Regions from separate parts of the Enterocloster clostridioformis genome, predicted to be linked through region 1. Evidence: predicted binding sites of a transcription regulator. Region 1 holds the regulator's gene; each other region holds the start of a gene.
The links. The regulator Rex, encoded in region 1, represses fermentation and respiration genes when NADH is low (regulators of the CRP and FNR family bind a similar motif). The targets are predictions, from matches to a motif close to ATTGTTAANTANTTAACAAT.
Positions count from the first base shown of each region.

Region 2: a site for Rex is predicted at 1,848-1,867, ahead of LA360_RS24135 (4Fe-4S dicluster domain-containing protein). Genes of this name have one in related genera too.
Region 3: a site for Rex is predicted at 5,358-5,377, ahead of asrA (anaerobic sulfite reductase subunit AsrA). Genes of this name have one in related genera too.
Region 4: a site for Rex is predicted at 1,594-1,613, ahead of gap (type I glyceraldehyde-3-phosphate dehydrogenase). Genes of this name have one in related genera too.

Region 1 is NZ_JAIWZC010000001.1:1,131,201-1,138,502, reverse strand. It holds gene purB (adenylosuccinate lyase) at 1-328, shown strand, start outside; gene LA360_RS05700 (LysR family transcriptional regulator) at 452-1,372, shown strand; gene LA360_RS05695 (adenylosuccinate synthase) at 1,561-2,838, shown strand; gene LA360_RS05690 (hypothetical protein) at 3,052-3,318, opposite strand; gene LA360_RS05685 (ABC-F family ATP-binding cassette domain-containing protein) at 3,341-5,293, opposite strand; gene LA360_RS05680 (redox-sensing transcriptional repressor Rex) at 5,458-6,120, shown strand; gene acpS (holo-ACP synthase) at 6,141-6,560, shown strand; gene LA360_RS05670 (bifunctional ADP-dependent NAD(P)H-hydrate dehydratase/NAD(P)H-hydrate epimerase) at 6,520-7,302, shown strand, end outside.
Region 2 is NZ_JAIWZC010000001.1:4,819,064-4,826,365, reverse strand. It holds gene LA360_RS24135 (4Fe-4S dicluster domain-containing protein) at 286-1,737, opposite strand; gene LA360_RS24130 (SpoIIE family protein phosphatase) at 1,923-3,101, opposite strand; gene LA360_RS24125 ([Fe-Fe] hydrogenase large subunit C-terminal domain-containing protein) at 3,101-5,083, opposite strand; gene LA360_RS24120 ((2Fe-2S) ferredoxin domain-containing protein) at 5,086-5,325, opposite strand; gene LA360_RS24115 (ABC transporter substrate-binding protein) at 5,491-6,678, shown strand; gene LA360_RS24110 (ABC transporter permease) at 6,703-7,302, shown strand, end outside.
Region 3 is NZ_JAIWZC010000001.1:1,307,386-1,314,687, forward strand. It holds gene LA360_RS06530 (hypothetical protein) at 1-652, opposite strand, end outside; gene LA360_RS06535 (FprA family A-type flavoprotein) at 888-2,090, opposite strand; gene asrC (sulfite reductase subunit C) at 2,384-3,439, opposite strand; gene asrB (anaerobic sulfite reductase subunit AsrB) at 3,458-4,249, opposite strand; gene asrA (anaerobic sulfite reductase subunit AsrA) at 4,266-5,300, opposite strand; gene LA360_RS06555 (cadherin-like beta sandwich domain-containing protein) at 5,560-7,254, opposite strand; gene LA360_RS06560 (SH3 domain-containing protein) at 7,294-7,302, opposite strand, start outside.
Region 4 is NZ_JAIWZC010000001.1:2,218,642-2,225,943, reverse strand. It holds gene LA360_RS11295 (peptidoglycan recognition protein family protein) at 1-559, shown strand, start outside; gene LA360_RS11290 (histidinol-phosphatase HisJ family protein) at 622-1,431, opposite strand; gene gap (type I glyceraldehyde-3-phosphate dehydrogenase) at 1,649-2,680, shown strand; gene LA360_RS11280 (phosphoglycerate kinase) at 2,790-4,007, shown strand; gene tpiA (triose-phosphate isomerase) at 4,058-4,810, shown strand; gene gpmI (2,3-bisphosphoglycerate-independent phosphoglycerate mutase) at 4,909-6,450, shown strand; partial or broken gene LA360_RS11265 (cation:proton antiporter) at 6,558-7,302, opposite strand, start outside.

The DNA of each region.
Region 1 (7,302 bases):
GCTTCCCTTCATGGCCACAGAGAATATCATGATGGACGCGGTAAAGGCAGGGGGCGATCGTCAGGAACTCCATGAGCGGATTCGCGAGCTGTCCATGGAGGCAGGAAAGAACGTAAAGGAAAAGGGCCTGGATAACAACCTCCTGGAACTGATAGCAGCTGACCCGGTCTTTAATCTTTCCCTGGATGAACTGAAAAAGACCATGGATCCGTCCCGCTATGTCGGGCGTTCTCCTAAGCAGGTGGAGGAATTCCTGGAAGAGGTCATTAAGCCGCTGCTTGAGGAAAACGCGGGAGAGCTGGGAGTGACGGCGGAGATTTCTATATAATAAACATATTCCATAACCTTGCCATGGCAAGAATCCTGCCTTGCAATCCCCCTATTTTATGTTATGATATATCCATAAGAATTGATTTTGATTATATCATCTTTTGATAAGGGGAAATTATGGATGAATGTGAACTTTGAGTACTATAAAGTATTTTACCATGTATGCGCCCACGGCAGCCTGACCGCTGCCGCCCAGGAACTGTGTATCTCCCAGCCGGCTGTAAGCCAGGCTGTGCGGCAGTTGGAAAAGGAAGCCGGGACAAAGCTGTTCCTCCGTACTTCCAAAGGGGTGCAGCTGACCCGGGAAGGAGAGCTTCTATACCACTATGTAAAGCCTGGAGTGGAGGAGCTGCTGGAAGGCGGGAAGATGCTGGAGCGGATGCTGAATATGGATGTGGGGGAAGTACGGATTGGGGCCAGCGATATGACGCTGCAGTTTTATCTTCTTCCTTATCTGGAACAGTTTCACCGGGAATATCCTAAGATTAAGGTGAATGTTACCAATGCGCCTACCCCGGAAACCATCAAAAGCCTGGAAGAGGGCAGGATCGATTTTGGGGTTGTGACCTCTCCCTTTACCAGCAGGGGGACTGTCAGGCAGTTTCAGGTCAAGGCCATTCGCAATGTTTTCATAGCAGGCAGCAGCTTCCGGGAATTGGAAGGGCGGGAGCTGGAGTACAAGGAGCTGGAGGCTTTTCCGTGTATAGCGCTGGAAAAGAATACAAGTACCAGAACCTTTATGGACGCCTTTCTGGCGCAGCAGGGGACTCTGCTTAAGCCGGAATTTGAGCTGGCCATCAGCGATATGATTGTGCAGTTTGCCAGGCGCAACATGGGGATTGGGTGCGTCATGGAGGGATTTGCCGAGGATGCCATAATGAGAGGCGAGGTATTCCGGCTGAAATTCAAACAAGAGATGCCTCTTAGGCATATGTGCGTGGTGACGGGAGAGTCCAGCCTGATTTCCATGCCGGGGCGCAGGCTGTTAGATATGATGGCCTGCGGTCAGGCGGCGGTTGAGCAGCCGACAGGCGGCAGATGATAGATTATGGGCTTTCTTCGGAGGAAAGACATAAACAATGCTTATGGAGAACATAATAAAGAACGTCTTTACTTATGGTATAGGTTGTAGTAAATTAGGTAAGGATAAGATACACAGGAATGCGTGTCCATCCTTTCATGAACTGCAAATGAGCATTGAACGGGAGATACCCGAAGGAGGATTTTAGTATGGTCAGAGCAATTGTAGGTGCTAACTGGGGTGACGAGGGAAAGGGTAAGATTACGGATATGCTTGCCAAGGAGTCTGACATTATCATCCGTTTCCAGGGCGGAAGTAATGCGGGCCACACCATTATCAATGATTATGGCAAGTTTGCCCTTCACCTTCTTCCATCAGGCGTGTTTTATCAGCATACAACCAGCATCATTGGCAATGGAGTGGCTCTCAATATCCCTTATCTGATTCAGGAAATTGAGTCGCTGGTGGAGCGGGGCGTGCCAAAGCCCAGAATCCTGGTTTCCGACAGGGCTCAGATTCTCATGCCGTACCATGTGCTGTTTGACACCTACGAGGAAGCGCGTCTGGCCGGAAAATCCTTTGGTTCCACCAAGTCCGGTATTGCTCCCTTTTATTCAGATAAATATGCCAAGATTGGTTTCCAGATCAGCGAACTTTTTGACGAGGATCTGCTGAGGGAAAAGGCATGCAGGGTTTGCGAGCTGAAAAATGTGCTTCTGGAACACCTGTACCATAAACCTCTTCTGGATCCTGAGGAAATCATTAAGGAGCTTCTCAGCTGCCGTGATATGATTGCGCCGTATGTATGCGATACATCCGCTTATCTTCATGAGGCCATCAAGGAAGGAAAGAATATCCTCTTAGAGGGTCAGCTGGGCTCCCTTAAGGACCCTGATCATGGAATTTATCCCATGGTCACATCTTCTTCCACGCTGGCTGCCTATGGAGCCATCGGCGCAGGCATTCCTCCGTATGAGATTAAGGATATCACGACGGTTGTAAAAGCTTATTCCAGTGCAGTGGGCGCCGGTGCCTTTGTCAGTGAGATATTTGGGGACGAGGCGGATGAACTGAGAAACCGGGGAGGCGACGGCGGAGAGTACGGCGCCACCACGGGAAGGCCCAGACGCGTGGGCTGGTTCGATGCGGTGGCTACCAGATACGGATGCCGGATTCAGGGGACCACGGAAGTGGCATTTACAGTGCTGGATGTGCTGGGCTATCTGGACGAGATACCGGTATGCGTTGGTTATGAGATTGACGGACAGGTCACCAGGGAATTCCCGACTACGTCTAAGCTTGAGAAGGCCAGACCGGTCCTTACCAGACTGCCCGGCTGGAAATGCGGTATCCGCGGCATTAAGCGGTACCAGGATCTTCCGGAGAATTGCCGCAAATACATTGAATTCGTGGAGAAGGAAATTGAAGCTCCTATTTCAATGGTATCCAACGGACCGGGAAGAGACGACATTATCATGCGCAAGTAAATATGGAATATTAAAAACAGGACCATACGGCAGCAGCCGGCGGGTCCTGTTTTGCGTCATCTTATCCTCACATCGTCGTCATATCTCTGCGTTCTGTGTGTTGAATGCGTTCCGCCGCATTCTGCATGGGCGGATTTTCGGTCAGCACACGGTATATTTCCCTCTGGTTCATGCTGGAGCGGTGCTTTTCCATAGCGCTCCTGCTTTCCCTCGTCACAATTCATCTTTCAAATCCGCGTCAGTTGTATCCGAAAGGGTCTGTTTTGCGTCATCATCCATGCCCTCAAAGGGATCGGATGGTTTCAGCACTCTGGTCATAAGCCCCATGGCGTACAGTATGATGGGGATAAACACCAGGGAGAAGATAACCGCCATGAGATAATTCTTTGGCGCGCCCATGGCGGCCAGCACGATGGCCAGAATAAAAAGTCCTGATAACAGGACGGCTCCTAAGAGGGCAAATATACGTTTCAGTTTCATTGAACAGCTCCTTTCTGAGGCATCAGGCCTTCTCCGCCAATTCTTCCCATCTCTGGTAAAGCTTTTCCAGCAGTCCGGCTATTTCCTCTTTTTCCTTATTCAGCTCCATGAGCCGGGGCACATCGGTGTATACTTCTTCCCGTGTGAGCAGGGCGTCAATCTCGCTGTCCCTGGTCTCTAGGGAGTGAATGGAATCCTCTGTTTTTTTGAGCTCGTTCTGAATCCTGCGTATGCGGGCCTGTTCCTCCTTCTGAGCCTTCCATTCCAGTTTCAGGTCGTTTTGGGAACCCTGGGAGGGCCGGCCTGAGGCTTGGGAGAGATTGGGTACAGAGGACGTACGCTTGTTCCTGGCCGCAAATGCGGCTTCCACAGCATCCTTTTTCTCCAGATAATAGTCGTAGCTGCCGATGTAATTAATCAGGGACTGTCCGGTCAAATCCAAAATTCTGGTGGCTGTGCGGTTGATGAAATACCGGTCGTGGGACACATAGAGTACGGTTCCGGTGTAGCGGCACAGGGCGCTTTCCAGGATTTCCTTGGAGGTGATGTCCAGGTGGTTGGTTGGCTCGTCTAACAACAGGAAATTGGCGTCGGAAAGCATCAGCTTGGCCAGGGAAACGCGTCCGCGCTCACCGCCGCTTAGATCGCGGATTAATTTGAACACATCATCCCCTGTAAAGAGAAAGGACGCCAGGGTGTTGCGGATCTGGGTATTGTTCATGTTGGGATAGGTGTCCTGGATTTCGTCAAACAGGGTCTTATCCATATGAAGAACCTGGTGTTCCTGGTCGTAGTAGCCGATGTGCACCTTGGAGCCCAGACGTATCTCGCCGGCATCGGCGGACAGCAGCTGATTGATGATTTTAAGGAGAGTGGTCTTGCCGGTGCCATTGCTGCCGATGATGGCCACCCGCTCCCCGCGTTTGATTTCAAAATTTACGTCCGTAAACAAAGTCTGGCTGTCAAAGGACTTGCTCAGACCGGTGACGGTAAGCACATCCTTGCCGCTTTCCACATCCGGCTCCAGCCGGATGTCCATGGAGTCGTCGATATCCATGGGCTTTTCCAGCCGGTCAATCTTTTCCAGCATCTTTTCCCGGCTCTCGGCCCTGCGGATGGATTTTTCCCGGTTAAAGGATTTAAGTTTGGCAATAACCGCCTCCTGGTGCCTGATTTCCTGCTGCTGATTTAAGTATGCCCGGATTCTGGCGTCACGGAGCATGGCTTTTTTGTCGCTGTAGGCAGTGTAATTGCCGCTGAATACGGTTCCGGTTCCATTGTCCAGCTCCACGATTTTTGTCACCACCCGGTCCAGAAAATAACGGTCATGGGCAACGATGATTACGCTGCCGCTGTAAGTCTTAAGGTATGTCTCCAGCCAGGCAATGGATTCCATGTCCAGGTGGTTGGTAGGCTCGTCAAGGAGCAGGATATCAGGTTTGGTCAGCAGGAGCTTGCCCAGGGACACGCGGGTTTTCTGGCCGCCGGACAGGGCGTTGATGGGCTTTGAAAATTCCTCCTCGGCAAAGCCAAGACCCTTTAAAACGCCGGTAATTTCGCTGCGGCAGGCATAGCCGCCCTCCAACTCAAACTGGTGGGTCAGGCGGCTGTATTCCTCCAGCATGGCTTCCAGGCTCTCGCCGGACGCGCTTTTCATGTCCAGTTCCAGGGTACGGATGCGTTCTTCCATCTGAAGGATGGGCCGCTTGACCTCCAGCAGGGCGTCGTGGATGGTGCTCTCGCTGTTCAGGTCCTGGTGCTGGGCCAGGTAGCCGATGGAGGCTCCCCTCCCCAGCGCCACGCACCCCTCGTCGGAGGCCAGTTCCCCGATGATGATTTTAAGGAGGGTGGACTTGCCGGCGCCGTTGATTCCGACGATGGCTGCCTTTTCATGGTCTTCCAGGTGGAAGGAAACCTGCTTTAATATATGTTTCTCTCCAAATGATTTGCTTATATTGCTGCATGATAAAATCATGGTAAACTCCTTTAAAAACGACATATTTAGCTCTCCCAAGTATAATATACGAGGACGATTTTTTCAAGAACATATGTAAACGTGTTTGACATTTTTTTGACGTCTGTTTATAATGGAACTATTAGAGTTTTGACAGAACTGCACAATGGGAAGGTGGATACATCATGGAACGCAAGGAGATTTCGAAGGCAGTGATTTCTAGGCTGCCCCGTTATTACCGTTATTTAGGTGAATTAATAGAGGAAGGTGTGGAGCGTATATCTTCCAATGAGCTGAGCTCCAGAATGAAAGTGACCGCATCTCAGATCCGTCAGGATCTGAATAATTTCGGCGGATTCGGCCAGCAGGGATACGGCTATAATGTAAAGTACCTCTATTCGGAAATCGCCAAGATACTTGGGATTGACAGACAGCACAATGTGATCATCATCGGAGCAGGAAACCTGGGACAGGCGATTGCCAATTATACGAATTTTGAGCGCAGGGGCTTTGTTATCAGGGGAATGTTTGATATTAACCCCAAACTGATCGGGCTGGTCATCAGGGGAATTGAGATTCGCTCCGTGGATGATTTGGAGACGTTTATCAGGGAGAATGAGATTCAGATTGCTGCTCTGACCATCCCGAAGACAAAGGCGCCGGAGATTGCGGACCGCCTGGTAAACGCGGGAATCAGGGCTATCTGGAATTTTGCTCACACGGATTTGGTGGTACCGGAGGACGTGGTGGTGGAGAACGTACACCTGTCCGAGAGCCTGATGCGTCTTTCCTACCGGGTCAGCAGCATGTACGACCTGCAGGAGGAGAAAAAGAATGCGTTAAAGTAAATGTTTAGGAAGACAGCACCATGATACTTGGAGTTGGAACAGATTTAGTTGAAATCAGACGCATGGAAAGAGCCTGTAAAAAGGATTATTTTGTGGTGCGCACATTTACGGATATGGAAAGCCGGCAAGCAAAGGGGTCCGCCTCTAAGCTGGCCGGCTCTTTTGCTGTGAAGGAAGCGGTTGCAAAGGCCCTGGGAACGGGGTTTCGGACCTTCATGCCCATCGACGTGGAGGTGCTCAGGGACGATGTGGGAAAACCCTATGTCCGCCTTTACAGAGGCGCCCTGGCCCGGTTTCAGGAGATGGGGATGGAACGCCTGGAGGTGTCCATCACCAATACAAGGGAGTATGCCATGGCGTTTGCGGTGGGAGAAGGAAGGATAAAGGAGGTACAGTCATATGAGGATGCTGGTAACGGGAAAACAGATGAAAGCCATTGATGCATACACCATCCATACCATAGGTGTTCCGTCCCTGGTCCTGATGGAGCGGGCAGCTCTTAAGGTGGCCCAGGCAGCGGAGCGTCTGTGGAAAAAAGGGGATACAATCTGGGCAGTGTGCGGCACCGGCAATAACGGGGCCGACGGCGTGGCGGCAGCCAGGATGCTTCATTTAAAAGGATATCCGGTGCGGGTATTTCTGGTGGGAAATCCGGATAAGGGAACAGAGGAATTCAGGACGCAGCTTACCATTGCAGGCAATGTGGGTCTTTCCTCCCTGCCCTGGCAGGAAGGGGAGAAGGAGGAATGCGGCCTTCTCATAGACGCGGTGTTCGGCGTGGGACTGAGCCGCCCTGTTGAGGGGGAGTACAGGCAGTGTATTAAGATGCTGGGGGCCAAGTCCATCCGCAGTACCGTTGCGGTGGATGTGCCGTCAGGCATCCACGGGGATACGGGGACTGTCATGGGTATTGCCCTGAGGGCGGATTTGACCGTTACCTTTGGATGGGAGAAAACCGGGACAGCCCTGTATCCGGGCCGGGAGTACGCGGGCCGGGTGGAAGTGGCTGATATCGGATTTCCCGGACAGGCTCTGGATGCGGTGAAGGAAGCGGAAGGGACGGCGGCAGGTGATTTTGCCGTCACCTACGGGGATGATGATTTGAAACGGATTCCCAGGCGGCCTGCCTATTCCAACAAGGGAACCTTTGGTAAGGTGCTGATTGTGGCAGGGTCCAGGAAT
Region 2 (7,302 bases), 3.7 Mb from region 1:
GCCTTTATGATAAAGTTTCAGTGTTTATTATTATCTTAATCCAGCTTACCAAAAAACATACCTGTAAAGCATTCACCCTCATATATTAATTACTATATCTGCAAATACCAAAAAGCCCCAGGAAAGTCATCTCCCAGGGCCAAGGCATCTATTTCTCACGCCCTGAAAAACACCCATTTCCAGGCCGCAAATCCACTCATTTTTCCCTCAAAAACCACTACATCTTGTGGTTTTATCCACCATTCTTCTTCAAAAACCACAAGTTGGCATCTAAACTACCGCAGCTTAATGCCTATGCATCGAAAACTCATCCATTGGATACTTCTTCAAATTCTCCAGCACATGCCTCTCCTCAGCAGCTCCAATCAGCTGGTCCCTGGCCTTCTTGGCCTCTGTCTCCGTTTTATGACGGCTGGGACCGCCCACACAGCCGCCCACACAGGCCATGCCTTCCACGAAATCTTCCGGAAGCTTTCCTACCTTCATGAGCAGCAGTGCCTTCTTGCACTCTGCGGCGCCGTTGCAGCGGGCCACTTTGATATCCGTGTTTTCGTCCATCTCCTTCAGACATTCCAGCACAGCCGCCGTCACTCCGCCGCCGTTGCCAAATCGCTTTCCAAACACAGAGCTTTCCTGATAATCGTTCTCGGCCGGCTGAAGCTCCACACCCTTGGCGCGCATCATGGCTCTTATCTCACCGAAGGTCATTGCATAGTCTGCATTGCCCTTTACATTCAAGTCCAGGCTCTCACTCTTTTTGGCTATGCAGGGGCCGATGAATACTGTGACTGTATCCGGAGCCTGGCTCTTTATCATTCTGGAGACAGCACACATAGGTGACACTGTGGTGGACATATTCTCCAGCAGCATTGGAAAATGCTGCTTAATCATGTTCACAAACGCGGGACAGCAGGAGGTAGTCATCTTCTTTCCCTCCTTATTTGCCTGGGCCCATTCCTCTGCCTCGTAGGCTGCTGTCATGTCTCCGCCCAATCCCACTTCTATCATATCCGCAAATCCCAGCTGCTTTAATGCAATCTTCCAGCTGGCCATGGTAATGTCAGGACCAAACTGTCCCTCCGTAGCAGGTGCCACCATGGCAACCACCCTTTTTCCTGCTTTAATCAGGCGGATCACATCTACCATAAAGGTCTTGGATCCTATGGCCCCGAACGGGCAGCTATGGATACAGGCTCCGCACTGGATACACTTCTTCTCATCAATCACGCAGATACCGTACTCATCATAAGTAATGGCATCTACCGGACAAATTTTCTTACAAGGACGCTCCAGATGAGCAATGGCGTTATAGGGACAGGCCTGTGAGCATTTGCCGCATTCCTTACATTTGCCGGGCTCGATATAGGCCCTTTCACGCCCCATGCTGATGGCTCCGAAATTACAGGAGTTCTGGCAGGCCTTGCCCATACATTTACGGCAGTTATCTGTCACTATGTAGGATGCAATGGGACACTCCTCGCAGGCCGCGTTGATGACCTGGACCACATTGGATGTGTCCTTCCCGGTGGGACATTTTCCTTCTGCCAGGCGGACCCTCTGCCGAATGATTTCCCTTTCCTTATAGATACAGCAGCGGTAAGTCGCCTGAGGTCCCGGTATCATGGAATATGGAATCTGCTCCCGCTTCTCGTCCAGATTTCCCTCCCACGCAGCCTTAGCCACCTCGTAAAGTACATCGTGTTTCAAACGCAGGATCGTAGCATCATTGGTTACCATCTTTTTCTCCTCCTCGTTACGGGCACTTGGAGACCGTCCTATGGTCTCCTGCGCGCAATACATATCATTGGCATATGCCATATATGTCTGCTTCTATATCACAATTCGAGTTTGTTAAAATTATATCAACACTAGAAATCTACTATATTTACTGTGAAAATGCAAGTATTAAATGGCGTACAACATTAGTAATATGTAACCACCACTGTTTTTCCCATCTCCTCAATCACATGCCTCAGCTGTTCCACCAGATTCTGGCGGATACCCAGGTCAAAGGGAAGTCCCGGATTCTGGTACGCGCTGTTGATTGCCTTTCCCACATACAGGTGAACCTCCGTGCAGTCTTCTATGAGCACCTTGGCCACCATGGAACCTCCGTTGGGCTTATCCAGCTCCTGGAAAAATTCTTCGGATACAGTCTCATTCTTCACATATCTGCGCAGCAGCTGGAGAACCCGGTTAAGGGTAAGGACTCCCTCCGTAACCAAATCCACGCCATCCATGTATGCGATGGGGGGTATCTCCGGATCCACATAATCCAGGGATACATCCAGCTTCTTTCCCAGCACTCTGGACACGATAGTGGCGCTGGTTCCTCCGCAGACAATGGTCTTGGCATTGGCATCATCCATAAAATCCTGGACCATGCGGACGTCGTCTTCCGGATTCCTGGCAGGACCAGTCATGAGATGAACCGGCTTGCTGTCAATAATACGCATACACGCCACCGTGGTATCATCTCCGGGCCGGAACTGATACAGCTCATCACAGGCCCTGCTGATGCTGGCAGCCAGACGCATGGCCGATACCGTCAGGGGATACTGTCTCACCGCGTAGTCCGCAATGTCCTGCCACAGCCATCCGAAATTCAGCAGCTCACCCACTCCCGCATGAATGGTGCCGTCACTCATGAGAATCAGGGCATCGCCTTTTTTGACCTTGAATCTGTACTCGTTGATTTCCTTGCCCTGCATGACCCGTACATTTTTCGGTATCTCCATAAGCTTTCCGTCCCGGATGAATATGCATCCGGGATTATCATATTCCACCAGATACGCATCACCATTATGGTATACCTGCAGTATGCTGAAGGTGGAATAGGCTACCTGCCTGACCTGGCAGATGGGAAGGGTCTCACTGATGGTATCCACACATTCCTCCAGGGTAGCCCCATTGAGGAACATGGTTCCCAGTATCTTAGAGGTCAGCGTGGACAGGATATTGGCCTTAACCCCGCTTCCCATGCCATCTGCCAGAATCATGATGTTGGAATCCTCGGTCTGCAAAAGCTCCACCTTGTCCCCGCACAGGATTTCGGTGTATTTGTTCAGGCTTTTATATGCAACATCCACTGTAATTCCCATTATTTACCTCCGTTGCCGCCTGGTTTCTTTAAATCCACATTGCTCAGATGAACATACCCGGATTTTCCGCCGCGCGGATTGGCGCTGCCGATATGGACATAGCCCGTAGGCTTTTTCTGTTCCCCGGCTCCCGGTATCTGCCCGGCTCCCGCTCCGCCGGGCGCCCCGGCTGTCATAACACCCTTTAAGGGCACGGCTCCGCTTCCCAGCTGTACGCCCGGAATCTCCCGCTCCAGTTCTCCCCCCGCATACCCGGCGTCACTGCCGTCCTCTAACAGGGAGTGGCACAGCTTGGTCAGAGTAGTTTTTGTCTCAGCTGTTGTCTCTCCCAGGAGACCTGCTATTTCCTGAGCCACCATCATCTGCTTGTGGATGACCTTCTGGGCCAGATCTATGGTCTCCAGCTTTCTCTCATACTCTTCCTTGGCCAGCTCCTCCTCACGGGTTATGTCTATGAAGGTGGCCAGGACAGCATTTTCCTTTTCTATGTACACAATATTCTGCAGCGTGGAAAGATTATATTCCGGATAATTGACCCGCTTGCCATGGATATTCTGATGTGTATCAAATACCCATTGGAAGTTCACTGGGTCGATAAGTTCATACAGATACATCTGCAATGCCTGGGAACGAGTCCTGCCGAAATATTTCTCGCCCACATCCGAGTACTCCATGATGCGCATGTCATCGCCCACAATCAGTACAATGTTCGGGGAAGTCTCCATCACCAGATTGGCCATGGACTCCGCCTTTTCATGCATAAAGGGGATGCACATACTCACCTCCGCCTTGTGCTGGAATACGGCAATGGCCTTTTCCCGGCAGGTGGGATAACCGCAGGCGCCGCAGTTCAGCTCGTCCTCCGGCTTCAGCTTGTTGGTCATGCGCAGTATTTCCCGTATCTGTTCCTCCGTAGGCTGGGGGTCCCTGGGTGAGTGGTCCTCGAACCGCTTTCTGAAGTTTACATTTTCCCATACCGGCTCCATCTGCTTTTCCTCAGCCGGCTCCCTGCAGATGCTCTCCTCCATGTCCAGCTTTACCTTGAATCTGGATATGAACTCCTCATCCACCGTGGGGCCCTTGATGCAGCCGCCGGAACACATATTCATCTCGATAAAACAGCCTTTGATTTCACCGCGGGACATACTCTTACACAGATCAATACAATTGTCCTCCCCATGGACATAGAACTTCCTGTATCCGTCCCCCTTCTCCTCGGTGGCCAGCACGGAGTTCACCACGCCGTTGGTCACGGGATACAGCCGGTTCACCTTGGGGTCAAATGCGGTAAATGGCCGGTCTTCACAGTCCTCAATTACGATGTCCTTTTCCTCCAGCCATTTGTTTATGTCATTGAAATTTAATACAGCGTCAATATATCCCTCATGCCTCAGGTCCAGGGCTTCTTTTTTCTTTGCAATACACGGTCCAAGGAACACGACCTTCACATCCCGTCCCAGTTCTTCCTTCAGAAGCTTTCCGTGGGCAATCATGGGGGACACCACCGGCGCCAGGTAAGGTATGAGCTGCGGATAGTAGATTTCCACCAGGTCATTGGCGCTTGGACAGCATGTGGTTATGATGTTCTCCATCTTGTGCTCTGCCAGGAGCTTCGCATACTCGGCCGTCACAAAAGCGGCTCCCTCGGAAGTCTCCCTCACATCCTCAAACCCCAGGCGCAGCAGAGCCCCCCGCACCTGACCAATTGTCTTGTATTTCAATAACCCCATATAGGACGGTGCAATGGACACCACCACACGCATGCCTTCGCGCAAAAATCCGCGGACCATGTTCAGGTCGCTCTTAAGGGTTTTTGCTGACTGGGGGCAGATTTTCAGACAGTGGCCGCACAGGATGCACTTGTCCGGCATGATGACCGCCCGCTCATCCTTGACCTGGATGGCCTTTACCCCGCAGTAACGGACGCATTTATAGCAGTGTTTGCACTTTGTGGCTTTGAAATCTATGATTTCCATGCCCATAATCAAAGTCTCCCCTTAATCTCATTTTCAAAAAATTCTTCTGTATCTTCCGGCTTCAGGGAGTACAGCTCGCCCTCCACCGTCACGCACACTCCATGGTCACAATTACCGGAACAGAACGCACCGTTTAAGTCCACCTTATCAGACAGCCCGTTCTCATCTACCAGCTTCTGGAGCTTACTGATAATCTCCCTGGATCCCTTTAAATGACAGGCGCTTCCAATACATATCGTTACTTTCATCCCTTATTCCTCCACTATCTGCGTGTATTATGGGCTCACCCCAAACCATGGTTTCATTATCTCACATTGTGATATCTATATCAATAATATTTCTCAAATATTTTATAGAAAAGACAGGCCTGTTGTGCTATAGTTAATGATATTTACGAGAGGAGTTGAAGTATTATGAAAAAACATGTTTCCTTACTTTTAATGGCATTGATGAGCGTCTCCCTGGTGCTGGGCGGATGCGGCAAAAGCGGCTCCGGCACACCTGGCACAGAGTCCCAGGCCAAAATACAGACCGAGGGACAGACGGAAGCGGAGACCGGGGATCAGACCATAGCCCAGTCAGGAGACAAAACCGCCCCGGACCAAGCTTCAGAAAGCCCTTCCGGCGAATCATCCTCCCCGGACCCTGAATCCGGTGCCGGCGGTGAACTGAACACGGGTTCCGATGAAAACAAGCTGACCTGCCAGGCCGCCATCCGCGTAGGCTCCCTGAAAGGCCCCACCTCCATGGGACTTGTATCCCTGATGGACAAGGCTTCCAAGGGCGAGACGTCCAATGTCTATGAATTCACCATGGCCGGCAAGGCTGATGAACTGGTGGGCAAGATAGCAAACGGCGACCTGGATATCGCCCTGGTGCCTGCCAATGTTGCCAGCGTGCTCTACGCCAAGACCCAGGGAAATATCACAGTCCTGGATATCAATACCCTGGGCGTCCTCTATGTGGTGGCCTCAGATGATTCCATTACCTCCATGGCCGGCTTAAAGGGACGCACCATTTACATGACAGGAAAGGGGACCACCCCCGAATACGTCATGAATTACCTTTTAAAGGAAAACGGTCTTTCCGCATCTGATGTGGACCTGCAGTTCAAGTCCGAGGCCACTGAAGTGGCATCCCTGTTAAAGCAGGATTCCAGTGCCATCGGCGTTCTGCCGCAGCCCTTTGCCACTGCCGCCTGCATCCAGAATCCCGACTTAAAAACAGTGCTGGATTTAACGGAACAGTGGAATATTTTAAACAAGGACTCCGGAAGCATGCTGGTGACAGGCGTTACCCTGGTGCGCGGCGATTTTCTCAGGGAGAACCGTTCCCCTGTTGCGGACTTTATAAAGGACCATGAGGCCTCCACCCTATTTGCCACGGAACATACAGAGGACGCCGCCCAGCTGATTGCCAAACAGGGTATTGTGGAGAAGGCTCCCATTGCCCAGAAAGCTCTACCCTACTGCAACATCGTGTGTCTGACCGGACAGGAGATGAAGAATGCCTTAAGCGGTTACCTCTCCACCTTAAATGAGCAGGATCCCAAATCCATCGGCGGACAGATGCCCGGAGATGATTTTTACTACATGCCTTAACCCCTGATTGCGGAGATATCCCTCATGAATCAACCCACAAATCACAACACACGAATAAGAAAATATCTGATTTGGCTGTTCTGGATTGCAGTATGGCAGGCAGCCAATCTCCTGATACACAACAATATCATATTCGTAGGCCCTCTGGACATGATAAAGGCCCTGGCACAACAGGCAGCGGCCCCTTCCTTCTGGGCCACCATCCTGAATTCCTTTGCCAGAATAAGCCTTGGTTTCCTGGGAGCCTTTTTCTTAAGCATCCTCCTGGGAAGCCTGGCCTATCTCTTTCCTCTGGTAAAGGAACTGCTGGATCCGGTCATGCTGCTGATTAAGTCCGTACCCGTTGCCTCCTTCGTCATCCTGGCGCTGATATGGATTGGTTCCCGCAACCTGGCAGTGTTCACCTCCTTTCTGGTGGTGGTGCCCATGGTCTATGTGAGCACCCTGTCCGGGCTGGAACATACGGATAAGAAACTGCTGGAAATGGCCCGGGTTTTCCGCATGCCCATGTGGAAACGCATTCACTATATCTATGTACCGGCCCTCCTTCCATACATTGTAAACGGGTGCCGGACTGCCCTTGGAATGAGCTGGAAATCCGGCGTGGCCGCGGAAGTTATCGGC
Region 3 (7,302 bases), 180 kb from region 1:
AATTGCGCTGGCGCCCCGCGTCCCTTCTGCATCTATCCTCCAGAAAGCTTCTTGCCACTTCGCCGGATGGAAACTGTTCACTTAAATGAAGCATCATGAGACGGGCATACGCCTCAACAAACGGTCCCTCTCCTGTCCTGGACAGCTTCCCGTCCATACGGCAGAACTGTTCCATGTCAAAAGCCCGGGCCGGCACATGAAGGCGGCCGCAGGCCCCTGTCATATAACATACATACGCCTGCTCCCGTATCTCCCCTTCGTCAAACTCCTCCCGCCCGTACTTTGCCGCACCCTCCTGTATCTTATTTATCAGATTATGAGCAATATACCGGCTCACCCTCAGATTCACTTCCTGTTCCAGGACAGCCATATCGTAAAAATGTTCAGAGGACATGGGAAATAATGTTTCCAGAAGGCCCCCGGTAAAATCCAGAAACTGGTTAGTTCTGCTGTCGAAAAATAAAAAGGGACCATTGTCCGGACCGGTTCGGTCAGAAAACGCCTCCGGCCTGCATCTGACGCCGATTTCCCAAAAACCGTCCGGACAGGCGGGACCGGATTTCCCTGCAGTAAACAGATATTCATGACTTCCGGAAAACACACTGACTGTCTTCCGTGCCCTTATCCCCTCAATCAGTCTCATAATCCCCATGTTATCATATCCTCCCACATCATTTGTATTTTTCTGCGCCTCCCATATTTCAGCGCTTTAAATTATGGAATGCATGTTCTATACTACTAAATTTCACAAATAAGTGCAATATTAACAACCAAAAATACACAAAAAGTACAAAAAAGGTACAAAAAACGCAATAAAATACCGGACAGCTCCAATAAAGCCATCCGGCAAATCGTTTAAAACTATGACTGTCACTGATTCAGTGCTGCTATTTCATGGATTCCGCAATGGCATCCGCCATGGAATCCAGTTCTTCCATCTGGGATTCCTTAAGAGATGATTTTACTGTCACCATCTGTTCCAGAATGGTCATATTCTTCATGGAGCCGATGATTTCCTTCATCTGCTTTCCTGACAGCACGCCCCAGGAGCCGTTTTCCATCAGGGCCACGGTCCTGTTCTGCAGGTTATGGGCCTTCAGATCCATGAGCACATGCTCCATGCTGCTGAAGATGCCTCCGTTATAGGTGGCTGACGCAAACACCAGATGGCTGCAGCGGAATGCCTCCGAGATAATAGTGGAAGGATGGGTGGAGGAGGCGTCATACATGGCAATGTTCCTGATTCCCCTCTCCGCCAGTTTGCAGGCCAGGATATTGGCTGCGTTCTCCGTGTTGCCGTAGATGGAACCATAGGCAATCATCACGGCCTTTTCCTCCGGCTCATAGCTGCTCCAGGTCAGATACTTGTCCACGTACCAGCTTATATCCTCGCGCCATACCGGGCCGTGAAGCGGGCACAGGGTACGGATGTCCAGGCCTGACGCTTTCTTTAACAGGGTCTGCACGGAAGGCCCGTACTTGCCCACGATATTGGTATAATACCGTCTGGCATCGTCCAGCCAGTCTCTCTCAAAATTCACCTCATCCGCAAACAGGTTGCCGTTCATGGCCCCGAAGGTGCCAAAGGCATCCGCGGAGAACAGGGTCTTGTCCGTGGTATCATAGGTTACCATAACCTCCGGCCAGTGTACCATGGGCGCCATGAGGAAGGTAAATGTATGCCGCCCCGTGCAAAGAGTATCATTTTCCTTGACCACAATGGCTCTGGAATCAATGTCAAAATTATAGAACTGTTTGATAATCGGAATGGTTTTGGGGTTGCACACAACCTGTACCCCCGGATACCGCAGCACAATCTCTCCAAGGGTGGCGCAGTGGTCCGGCTCCATGTGGTTTACCACCACGTAATCTAAGGCTCGTCCCTTTAACAGTGCGTCTATGTTCTCAAAAAACTGCTCCGTGATTGCCCGGTCCACCGTGTCAAACAGCACAGTCTTCTCATCCAGCAGAAGATAAGCATTGTAGGAAACCCCCCGCGGAATAGGATACGCGTTCTCAAATAAGGCCAGCCTCCGGTCTGTACCGCCAACCCAGAACAAATCATCATTGATGCGCTTTACACAGTACATATTCATTCTTCCTTTCGTCCATAATATGTTAAAAATCCGTCAATTTATTTCGCTTAGAAGTATACTACATTTTTCCCAAAATGTCACTGTATAAATTAGTGTACACTAATAATTTCCGGCTGTCCGCATCTTTCTCCGCGCTGTCCGTACTTACCTTGTTTAGTATCCCTGTCCGGACCCAAAATATTACAGGGCCGGCAATCTTTGCGCGGAAACCGCAGAAAAACAGCAGGGTATGCATTCACATCCCCGCTGTTTGAATTCTTTTGCCGCTATTTATAATCCAAATTCCTCTATGCCTGCTTTTTTGCCGGCTCCTGGGGGCCTGCGTGCTTATGCTCAGACAGCGGCATCACATGCATGTTTCCTCTCTGCTCATTCTCAGCCCAGAAAATATCATCCGCCATCTTTGCCTCAGGATTAAACTCCACTCCTTCAAAGATATGTTTTACGAATTCCTTATAGCCCACACGGTCAATCAGATGGCCGCCGTGGAGATACTCCGGCTTGTAATCCAGAGCCCAGGCGGAAAACTTCTGCCAGTTGGCAAACATGCCCAGGATCACATCCTCCGTAACCCAGTTAAGGAACAGCTTGCCTGCTCTTGGATTCTGCTTGCCCGTACGTCCTCCCAGGGTTACGCGGTACAGCTTCTTATCGCCCCTGGTCCATGCTCCGGTGGGACAAATCAGGGAACATTCGCCGCAGCCCACGCAGCAGCAGGTGTCCTTGTCAATCTTGCCGTTCCGGTTCAGGCTCAGCACGCCTGTGGCATGATGCCTGCAGGCGTCCACGCAGGAACCGCAGCCAATGCAGCGATCAATGTCATATACCTGCTTGTTGATGCCCATGATGCCGAAATCATTGAAGTTAGCCTTAACACAGTCGTTGGGACATCCGGCCACAGCCACCTTGATATGGTAATGGGACGGGAACACCAGGCGTTCAATCTTCCTGGCCAGCTCGTATGTATTCGCATTGCCCTTGATGCAGTGGGCGTTTCCGATACAGGACATGATATTCCTGGCGCCGATGGTGGGGTAGCCGTAATCCGTCACATCCATGTCCACGCCGCACATCTCCACGTCCACGTCATGGATATATGACTTGATGTACTTATTTACTTCCTCTATATTCTCATACTTTACACCGGGTATGTCAAAGGTCTGCCTGGTGCCCAGATGAAAGGTGCCGTTGCCAAAGCGCTCACAGAGATCCTGCACCAGCTTTAAGTGTTTTGCCTCAATCATGGCTCCCGGCACACGCATCTGCAGCATGAACTCCCCCGCCACCTTGGACTGTCTGAAACAGTTGATTCTTACCTTTTTTATATCAATATCATGATTCATTCCTTCGCCACCCCTCTCTTAATCAACCAGATACTTGGCCTGGGTATAATTAAACACAGGTCCGTCCAGACAGACATACACCTCATCAATGCGGCAGTGTCCGCATTTGCCCACGGCACATGACATCCTGCGCTCAAAGGACATCCATATCTTTTCTTCCGGCACGCCCTGGTTAAGGACTTCCAGGCCCGTAAACTTCATCATAGGCGGCGGTCCTACCACCACAACGCTGTAATCCTCCCCAAAGTCCTTAAAGGGAATCCCCGGCACAAACTCTGTGACAAAACCTGTCTCCCAGCCATCCTTGTGGTCCGTATCCAGGGCATAGGTGGTGGTGAACTTCTCCTTCCAGCGCTCCAGGTCATTCCTAAAAATAATCCCGTCCTCATTCTTAAATCCGCTGATCAGGTGCACGCTCTTTACAAAATCCTCCTGATTCCAGAACATATTCAGCATGCTCTTTACAGGCGCCAGCCCGGTGCCGCCGGTGATGACCACCATATGCTTACCCTGAAACTGCTCCACCGGCCATCCTTTGCCGTAGGCTCCCCTTAAGAAAAGGATGTCGCCCGGCTGCTTCTCAAATATCTCGTCCGTCACCTTTCCCACGGAACGTATGGTAAAATCCATCCAGCCGTCCCCGAAGGAGCTGACGGATATGGGTGCTTCCCCTACCTTTGGAATGGAAAGCTGCAGGAACTGTCCGTGGGACGGACGGATATCCGTCTCCACTCTGAATGTATATTCATGAAGGCTCTCCCGCCTTACCTCGCGTATCTTACATGCCACTGGCTTCACTATATTATTCATGACTGCGTCCCCTCTCCTATGCCTGCCTGCCGGCTTTTATTTCCTCAACAGCGTCTGCCATTTTATTCACTGTAGCCACGATGGATATGTACTCAGGACACCGGTCCATGCACCGTCCGCAGCCCACACACATATGGTAGTCCTTAAACCTGGCCTTGTAGTCGTGGAATTTGTGGAGCACCTTATAGCGCATCCTATCCCCGGCCCTGTTTCTGAAGCTCATGCCGCCGGCCATATCGGTGAAATCCTTTACCTGGCAGGAGGCGGAAGTCCTCTTGCGCTCTCCCACGTTGCGGTTCTCATTGTATATGATATCCGTTGTTGTAAAACAGGTGCAGGTGCTGCACGCCACGGTACAGGCGCCGCAGGAAATGCATCTGCCGTCAAACTGCCTCCACATGGGATGCTCCTTAAGCTTTGTCAGAACCTCCTTATCCGGAATCTCCGGCACCGTGAGGGTCAGCTCATTCTTTTCCACAAACTGCGGCTCAAAGGGACATTCCTCCATGCCCTCGAAATAGGAGGCAAATGCATCGTCCTTTACCTGGAACTCCAGTACGTCTTCTCCGAAACGGACTGCCATGGAATAGTCATCGGTCCTGTTGGTTCCCATGCTGACACAGAAGCAGGTATCCCAGCCTTTGCCGCACTCCATCATCACTATCTTGACCTTCTCGTTCATGCGCTTGTAATATATATCCTCATAACCGCCGTTGGTCAGATATATCTTTTCCTGATGATGCTGCGCGTGGATATCGCAGGGCCGCATGAATATAAGCAGCTTCTTGGAAACAGCCTTGCTTTCAATGAATTCATCTTCTGTGAAATAGAACAGGGACTGGGTAATGGGGCTTAATACCTCCTTGGCCGGAAAATCCGATTTTTCCCTGTACTCGATTTCCTCCGCCCGGTCCACCCTGGCGTACTTAATCAGGTCTGTGTCGGAATACCTGCCCTTACCCACAAAACGTTTTGGCGCCCATATCTCATACTCTTCCTGAAGCTTTGCAAACATCCTGTCGGCATCCTTCAAATCCATTCTGTATCCCATGAAATGCCTCCTCCTTTATTCTTTTATCCCTTATATATACTTCTTCATTAAAAGGCTTATGTTATTATTATAACAACCCCTAAAAATAAAGTATAATTATATGTTGTGATGGTCTGATAATAAATTTTTATCATTAAGAATTAACTGTAACCATTGAGGACGCGTACAGTCTCCGGCAGCACGCAAAAGGCAGCAGCCATGGGAATATCCCGGATGGCTGCTGCCTTTATGGTCTGCCTGTGGGTTCTGTTATTCTTTATTACAAATCAAAAATCTCAAAATCATCATCCTGTGCGTCCTGTTTTGCAGAACCCTGCTCTGTTTCCCTCCTGACAACCGGCCGTTCCTGTTTCACAGGCGGCTTCTGCCTGGATGCCGGCGCCTGGGCCGGCGCACGGTCCGGTGTCTGAACCGGCCTCCCAGGCTTCACCGGCTTTTTCACCGGAATCTCCACCTGAGGCTCTTCTTCCGTTTCATAGACATCTTCATCCTCTTCGTAGATGTCCTCATCCTCTTCATCCAGCGGATAATCCTCCTCCGGAAGGTCTCTGTAGCCCTCATCATCGCCGTAGGCAGAATCATCCTCATATTCCTCAGATTCATCGTACCAGTCAGAATCCTGGCAGCCCTCCTCATCGGCGTATTCCTGATAATCCTCTGAATGCTCCAAAAGCTCAGGCTCCTCTGCCTTTTCCTTCCTGCTGTTCCTGCCCCGGCCGCCCCGCGGACCGTCCTTCTTGTCACCCAGTTCATCCCGGCTGCCGCCCTTTCTTCCGGAGCCCCTGGTAAATACAACCACCAGAAGGATGACCAGCAGAATGATTGCGATGACAATGGTCACAATCAGCAGTATCTTAAGGAGATTGTAATCATCGTAAATCTTGTCGTATGTAAGGGCCAGTTCATCGTACACTTCCTTTGTCACGGAACCGCTGATGGCCGGGTCCTCAAAGTAACGCTGTATGGTCCTCTCATCGTCCTTCATATCATAACGGTAGAAGCTCTTCTCTCCGGACTCATTCATACCGTACACGACACAGTACTGGTGCTCTGCCTCAGAGCCCCATACCCAGCCCTGAACCTTGTGGCCGTCGATATTAATGGTGCTCTCCTTGAATCCTTCCGGAACCTTCACCTCAGGATCAGGCGGAAGAATGGTGATGACGCGCTCGGCTATCCGCATCCTTACCTGGGAAGAAGCATCGGCATCCGCAGCGCTGGCGCCGCCCTCTGCCTTGGTCACCACAATGACGTATTCCTTGATGGTCTCGCCATCCTGGGCTGTCACGCGGCATGTCACGCGGTTTTCGCCCATCTGGAGTCCTTCGTTTCCGCTGACCACCTTGGTGGCGTTCCCGTCCGTGCAATCCGCGCTGACAATAACCTTATCCACATCCGTTCCAACGGTCACCGCGTAGGTGTCCACATCCGGTGAAAATGCCGGCGTCAGGCTTCCTGGTGAAATCTGGAGTGATTTAAGAGTGGCATCCTTGGAAGCTGACTGCAGGGCACTGACCGTCACAGTGGAGCTTCCCTGCTGGTTAACCGTCACAATCTGTGAGTTGGAATCATAAATTTCCTGGCTGGTAACCTCAATCTTGCTGGTCCCGGCCGCTATGGCATTGAAATTAAGGGTGAATGCAAGGGTTCCCGTATTGGGCGTGCCTGCGTCCCCATGGACCCGGACAGCTCCCGCCCCTCCGTCCGCGTTGGTGCCGTCCACAAATTCCAATATGTTGGAATCATAGGACAGCATCACATCCGCATTGGCCAGGTTGTCGCTGCTGGTTATCTTCATATTCACCTTGATCTTGCCGCCCACGGTTGCGGATGGGTCGGAAAAGGCGATTCTCGCATTTGCCGCAAAGGCCGTTATCATCTGCGCCGGCATCATGACTGTCATCATGCACGCCATTGCCAGAACTGCAGCCACATGTCTCATACGTCTAATCATCATCATTTCCCACTTTCTGATTATAATATTTTCCCTTTATCAGGACTG
Region 4 (7,302 bases), 1.1 Mb from region 1:
GGAGAGGCCCTATACCGTGGATTTGAAGGCAGTGGAAGTGCCGGATTATGTAGAGCAGGATTTCATAAGGAAGAATATATTTTCCAGGCCGGATGTGGGGCGTCAGAAGGTGGATAAGATTGTCATACACTATGTGGCTAATCCCGGCTCCACGGCCAGGAATAACAGGGACTATTTTGACAGCCTGGCTGACCAGGACCCGCAAAAAAGCGGTTCGTCTGCCAGCAGCCATTTTGTAGTGGGTCTGGAAGGAGAAGTTATCCAGTGCATTCCTGTCAATGAGATTGCCTATGCCAATGCCCCTTTAAACAACACGACGGTTGCCATTGAGGTGTGCCATCCGGACGACAGCGGAAAGTTCAATGATGCCACCTATGAATCCCTGGTGGATTTGACGGCCTTCCTCTGCAGACAGCTGAAACTGACGCCTGGGGACGTCATACGCCACTATGATGTAAATGAAAAACTCTGTCCTAAGTATTATGTGGAGCACGAGGACGCATGGGAGCGGTTCCAGAAGGATGTAAAGGCAGGCATGAAAACAGAAAGCGCGGGATGAGGTGCATAAACGGTATAAATGCGGCAAATCCTATATCATCGCCGCTCGCAGCCATTCCCCGGCTAAAGAGGAATGAATTCCGGCTTTCTGCCATGGTACACGGTAAAATATTTATAACCGCAGTCCAGCAGCAGTTCGCGGCAGGTGTCAAAGGCATAACCCACATATTCCGGGGTATGGGCGTCGGATCCAATGGTTATCATCTCGCCGCCCAGCTCCCGGTAGCGCATGAGAATCTTCCGGCAGGGATTGGGCTGGCCCAGGCCGTACTTAAAACCGCCTGTGTTGCACTCCAGAGATTTGCCGTTTTCAATAAGAATCTTTAAGAGCGGGTCAATCCACCGGCTCAGATGCCGGTAGTCGTAAAAGTCGTTCTGGTGGGGAGCGTAGCGCACCGCGTAATCCAGATGGCCAAAGGAATCAAAGGTATGGCACAGGTCTCTGACACGCGCCAGGGAGGCTTCAAAGAAATCCTCAAAGCCGGTCACCTCGCCCTGCCTGTTCCAGTATTCCGGATCGTATGGGTCCATGCTCTTTACAAAATGGCTGGATCCGATGATGAAATCAAAGGAATCCCCATAACGCTTTACAAAGTGCTCCAAATATTCTTTAAGATGCTCCTGAAGCCCCAGCTCGATTCCAATGTTGATGCGGATACGGTCCCTGTAATCTGCCCGGAGCATGCGCAGGGCCGTGAGATAGGCGGGTATATCCAGGATAAAATCACAGTCGCAGAATCCGGAATCGTAGTCGTGGTGGTCGGTAATGCACATCTCCTTCATGCCAAGTTCTATGGCTTTCTCAATCTGCAGGCTGATGGAGGTGTTGGAGTCACCGGAAAATTCAGTGTGCAGATGGCAGTCGTATATCATTGGAGCCTCTCCTTTGCTTCTATCGCATTTCATAACAACATTATAGCAGAAAATACCCGAATGGCAAGATTCCAGTCTTTTCTTCGTATAAATAGTTCAAAGATCCGTAAAAATAAAAAAAGGACTTGCCATTTCATTAGAAATTGATTACAATAGAGAGAGGTTGATTAATATTTAACAATAATATATTTTTTAACAAACTAGGAGGAATTGAATCATGGCAGTAAAAGTAGCGATTAATGGATTTGGACGTATTGGACGTCTGGCTTTCCGTCAGATGTTCGGAGCAGAAGGTTACGATGTAGTAGCTATCAATGACTTAACCGATCCTAAGATGTTAGCTCATCTGTTAAAGTATGATACGGCACAGGGTGGATATGCCGGCGTTTACGGCCAGGGTCTGCACACTGTTGAGGCTGGAGAGGATTCCATTACTGTAGACGGCAAGAAGATTACCATCTACAAGGAGCCAAAGGCTGCTGATCTTCCATGGGGCGAAATCGGCGTAGACGTGGTTCTGGAGTGTACCGGATTCTACTGCTCTAAGGACAAAGCTCAGGCACACATCGATGCAGGCGCTAAGAAAGTTGTTATCTCTGCTCCGGCAGGCAATGACCTTCCTACTATTGTATACAGCGTTAACGAAAATGTACTGACAGCTGACGACAAGATTATCTCCGCAGCTTCCTGTACAACAAACTGCTTAGCTCCTATGGCTAAGGCACTGAATGATTACGCTCCTATCCAGAGCGGTATCATGTCCACCATCCACGCTTACACAGGCGATCAGATGATTCTGGACGGACCACACAGAAAAGGTGATTTAAGAAGAGCAAGAGCCGGCGCAGCTAACATCGTTCCTAACTCCACCGGTGCTGCTAAGGCTATCGGCCTGGTTATTCCAGAGCTGAACGGCAAGTTAATCGGTTCCGCACAGCGTGTACCTGTACCAACCGGTTCCACCACCATCTTAACAGCTGTTGTTAAGAAGGCCGGCGTTACAAAGGAAGACATCAACGCAGCTATGAAGGCAGCTGCCAGCGAGTCCTTTGGATACAACGAAGATGCCATCGTATCTTCCGACATTATCGGTATGAGATTTGGTTCTCTGTTCGACGCAACACAGACCATGGTAGCCCAGATTGCTGATGATCTGTACGAAGTACAGGTTGTTTCATGGTATGACAATGAGAACTCCTACACAAGCCAGATGGTAAGGACAATCAAGTACTTTGCTGAGTTAGGCTAATTGTGACAACAGGACAGTAATTTTTAAGTAGACTCATGAAGGGTCCGGTCGTTTGGGCCGGGCCCTTTGTTCGCCAAATGTATCAATGACTCTGAAAGGGGAAAGACATATGTTAAACAAGAAAACAGTTGATGATTTAAAAGATTTACAGGGCAAAAAAGTACTGGTACGCTGCGATTTCAACGTTCCGTTAAAGGAAGGCGTTATCCAGAACTATAACCGTATTGACGGAGCCATCCCAACCATAAAGAAGCTTCTTGACCAGGGCGCTAAGGTTATCCTGTGCTCCCATTTAGGCAAGCCAAAGGGCGAGCCCGTTCCGGAGATGAGCCTTGCTCCTGTTGCTCCTGCTCTGAGCGAAAGACTGGGCGTAGAGGTTAAGTTTGTGGACGATCCAAAGGTAACAGGACCTGAGACCCGGAAGGTAGCCGCTGAGTTAAAGGACGGAGAGGTACTGCTCCTTCAGAATACCCGTTACAGGGGTGAGGAGACCAAATTCAAAGACGGCGATGCTGCAAGCGAAGCTTATGCAAAAGAACTGGCTGATCTGTGCGACGGCATTTTCGTAAATGATGCATTCGGTACTGCCCACAGGGCCCACTGCTCCAATGTTGGTGTTACCAGATTTACCAAGGAGAACGTGGTAGGCTACCTGATGGAGAAGGAAATCAAGTTCTTAGGGCAGGCAGTTGAGAATCCGGTTCGTCCATTCGTGGCCATCCTGGGCGGCGCCAAGGTTTCCGACAAGATTAATGTAATCAACAACCTGTTAGACAAGGTTGACACCCTGATTATCGGCGGCGGTATGGCTTATACCTTTGCAAAGGCACAGGGCCAGGAAATCGGCAACTCCTTATGCGAGGCAGATAAGCTGGATTACGCTCTGGAGATGATTAAGAAGGCAGAGGAAAAGGGCGTTAAGCTGCTTCTTCCTGTTGACCATGTGGAAGGAAAGGAATTCTCCAACGATACAGAGCATAAAGTAGTGGATGTGATCGATGCGGGCTGGTCAGGATTTGACATCGGACCTAAAACCATCGCGCTTTATAAGGAAGCATTACAGGGCGCCAAGACCGTTGTGTGGAACGGACCTATGGGCGTGTTTGAGTTCTCCAACTTCGCAGAAGGCACACTGGAAGTATGCCGCGCGGTTGCTGACTTGGCAGATGCCACCACTGTAATCGGCGGCGGCGACTCTGTCAACGCTGTGAAGAGACTGGGCTTTGCTGATAAGATGACCCACATCTCCACCGGCGGCGGCGCTTCCCTGGAATTCCTGGAGGGCAAGGAACTGCCAGGCGTGGTTGCAGCTGACAACAAAGCTTAATTCGGGTTTCCCATAAATGATTTCAGTGTGAAAGGGAGAGGTAAACTACAATGTCAAGAAAGAAAATTATAGCAGGCAACTGGAAGATGAACATGACTCCGTCAGAGGCAGTTGCCCTTGTAAACGAGTTAAAGCCATTGGTAGTGAATGAGGATGTGGACGTGGTATTCTGTGTGCCTGCCATTGACATCATTCCTGCTATGGAAGCAGCCAAGGGAACCAATATCTATATCGGAGCCGAGAATATGTACTATGAGGAGAAGGGCGCTTACACAGGCGAGATTTCCCCCAATATGCTGGTAGACGCCGGCGTTAAGTACGTAATCATCGGCCATTCCGAGAGACGCGAGTATTTCGCGGAGACAGATGAGACCGTGAACAAAAAGGTGTTAAAGGCCTTTGAACACGGCATCACACCGATTGTCTGCTGCGGGGAGACACTGACACAGAGGGAGCAGGGAATCACCATTGACTGGATTCGCCAGCAGATTAAGATTGCGTTCCTGAATGTGACAGCTGACCAGGCTAAGACTGCAGTTATTGCTTACGAGCCCATCTGGGCAATCGGCACTGGCAAGGTGGCTACCACAGAGCAGGCTGAGGAAGTTTGCGCAGCCATCCGTGGATGCATTGGGGAGATTTATGATGAGGCTACAGCTGAGGCAATCCGTATCCAGTACGGCGGCTCTGTATCCGCATCCTCCGCTCCGGAGCTTTTCGAACAGCCGGATATCGATGGAGGACTGGTAGGCGGCGCTTCCTTAAAGCCTGACTTTGGCAAGATTGTAAATTACAACAAGTAATAGCGGAATGTGTGCCCTGCCCCTGACCGGAGCGTGTCCCAACGCGGGATTCACGCGCCCTAAGGCGGCAGGGCATTTAAAACAGAAGGAGATTGAAAATGAGCAAAAAACCAACCGTATTAATGATTCTGGACGGCTACGGACTGAACGATAACTGCGAACACAACGCTGTATGCGAGGGCAAAACCCCGGTTATGGACCAGCTTATGAGCCAGTGCCCCTTTGTAAAGGGAGAGGCCAGCGGCATGGCAGTGGGACTTCCGGAAGGACAGATGGGCAACTCTGAGGTAGGACATCTGAACATGGGAGCAGGCCGTATCGTATACCAGGAACTGACCAGAATCACAAAGTCCATTCAGGACGGGGACTTTTTCCGGATTCCGGAGTTTCTCACAGCAGTTGAAAACTGCAAAAAACATGATTCTGCCCTTCATATGTTCGGACTGGTGTCTGACGGCGGCGTACACAGCCACAACACCCACATCTACGGCCTGCTGGAGCTGGCGAAGAAGAACGGCTTAAAGAAGGTGTATGTACACTGCTTCCTGGATGGCCGCGATACACCTCCTGAATCAGGAAAAGGCTTTGTGGAGCAGCTGGAAGCAAAGATGAAGGAAATTGGCATAGGCGAGGTGGCTTCTGTCATGGGACGTTACTATGCCATGGACCGTGATAAGAGATGGGACCGCGTGGAACAGGCTTACAGCGCTCTGACAAAGGGCGAAGGAAATCAGGCTGAAAGCGCTGCGGCAGGCATCCAGGCTTCCTATGACAATGATAAGGCGGATGAGTTCGTCATCCCCTTTGTGGTCATGAAGGACGGCAAGCCTGTGGCGACTATCCAGGACAAGGATTCCGTGATTTTCTACAACTTCCGTCCGGACCGCGCAAGGGAGATTACCCGCGCATTCTGCGACGACAGCTTTGACGGCTTCCCGAGGGAGAAAAGACTGGACCTGGTGTATGTATGCTTTACGGATTATGACGAGACCATCCAGAACAAGCTGGTTGCATTTAAAAAGGAGAGCATCACCAATACCTTTGGCGAGTTCCTGGCAGCTCACCAAAAGACTCAGGTAAGGATTGCGGAGACAGAGAAATATGCTCATGTGACCTTCTTCTTCAACGGCGGCGTGGAAGAACCAAACGAGGGTGAGGACCGCATCCTGGTTCCTTCTCCAAAGGAGGTTGCCACCTATGATTTAAAACCCGAGATGAGCGCTAATGGCGTGTGTGATAAGCTGGTGGAAGCCATCAAATCCGGCAAATACGATGTTATCATCATCAATTTTGCCAACCCTGACATGGTAGGCCATACCGGAGTTGAGGACGCAGCCATCAAGGCCATTGAGACCGTGGACGCCTGCGTGGGCCGTGCGGTGGAGGCCGTCAAGGAAGTGGACGGCGTCATGTTCATCTGCGCGGACCATGGAAACGCAGAGCAGCTGGTGGACTATGAGACAGGCGAACCATTTACCGCCCATACCACCAACCCGGTACCGTTCATCCTGGTAAATGCGGACCCATCCTATAAGCTGCGTGAGGGCGGCGCACTGTGCGATATCGTGCCTACCCTTATCGAACTCATGGGAATGGAGCAGCCTAAGGAAATGACAGGAACATCACTGCTGGTTAGGTAAGAATAATTAAATAAGAATCAATATATGTAAAAGCCGGCTCCGAATGTGCGGAGCTGGCTTTTTTGATCTAAAAATGCCGGGGCAGGCGCCAAGTAATCTTAAATCATTCAGGTTACCGCATGTCTTTGAGGGATTTGCCGGGCCGGTACAGCAGTATTTGTTTCTTTACTGCTGTCAGAGGCTTTGGACCGCTGCGTCCGTTTTATGTACAGTTGGTTGCTCTGCATCTTCTGCTTTAGCGGCAGAGGGGCCGCTTGCAGCAGCCTTCCCGGAGACAGCCTTTCCCACAGCAGACTTCCCAACACCCGCCTTTCCCGGAACGCTACCGGATAACTTGATGGAAGCCTTTGCGCAGGCAGGACCCACCATTTCATACAAAAGCCCGCTGGACAGAATGATGGTGGACAGCAGCTGGCCGCTTTCTGCGGGGAGTATACGCTGTCCCAGCACAGCCAGGCCGATGGACACGCCTGCCTGAGGAATCAGCGCCAGGCCAAAGTAACGGCGTATTTCCGGTGAAGCGTGGGTAACCGCGGCGCCCAGGGCAGAGCCGGTGTATTTTCCGGCAATGCGGACCAGAAAGTAAACAATGCCGATCACGCCGGCGGCCGCCAGGCTGGGGACGGAAAGCCTCATGCCGGAAAGCACGAAGAACATCACCAGGAGGGGAGGCGTGAACTGGTTTAACTGCTTGAACAGGTGTTTGTTGCCGCTGGCATTGATATAAGCGGTGCCGGAGGCCATACATGCCAACAGGGGAGAAACATCAAGGGAAGTACAGATACCGGCCACGCCCATGATAGTGACGCAGGCCAGAACCAGGCTGTGGTCTTTGCTGCGGCGTTTGTGTAT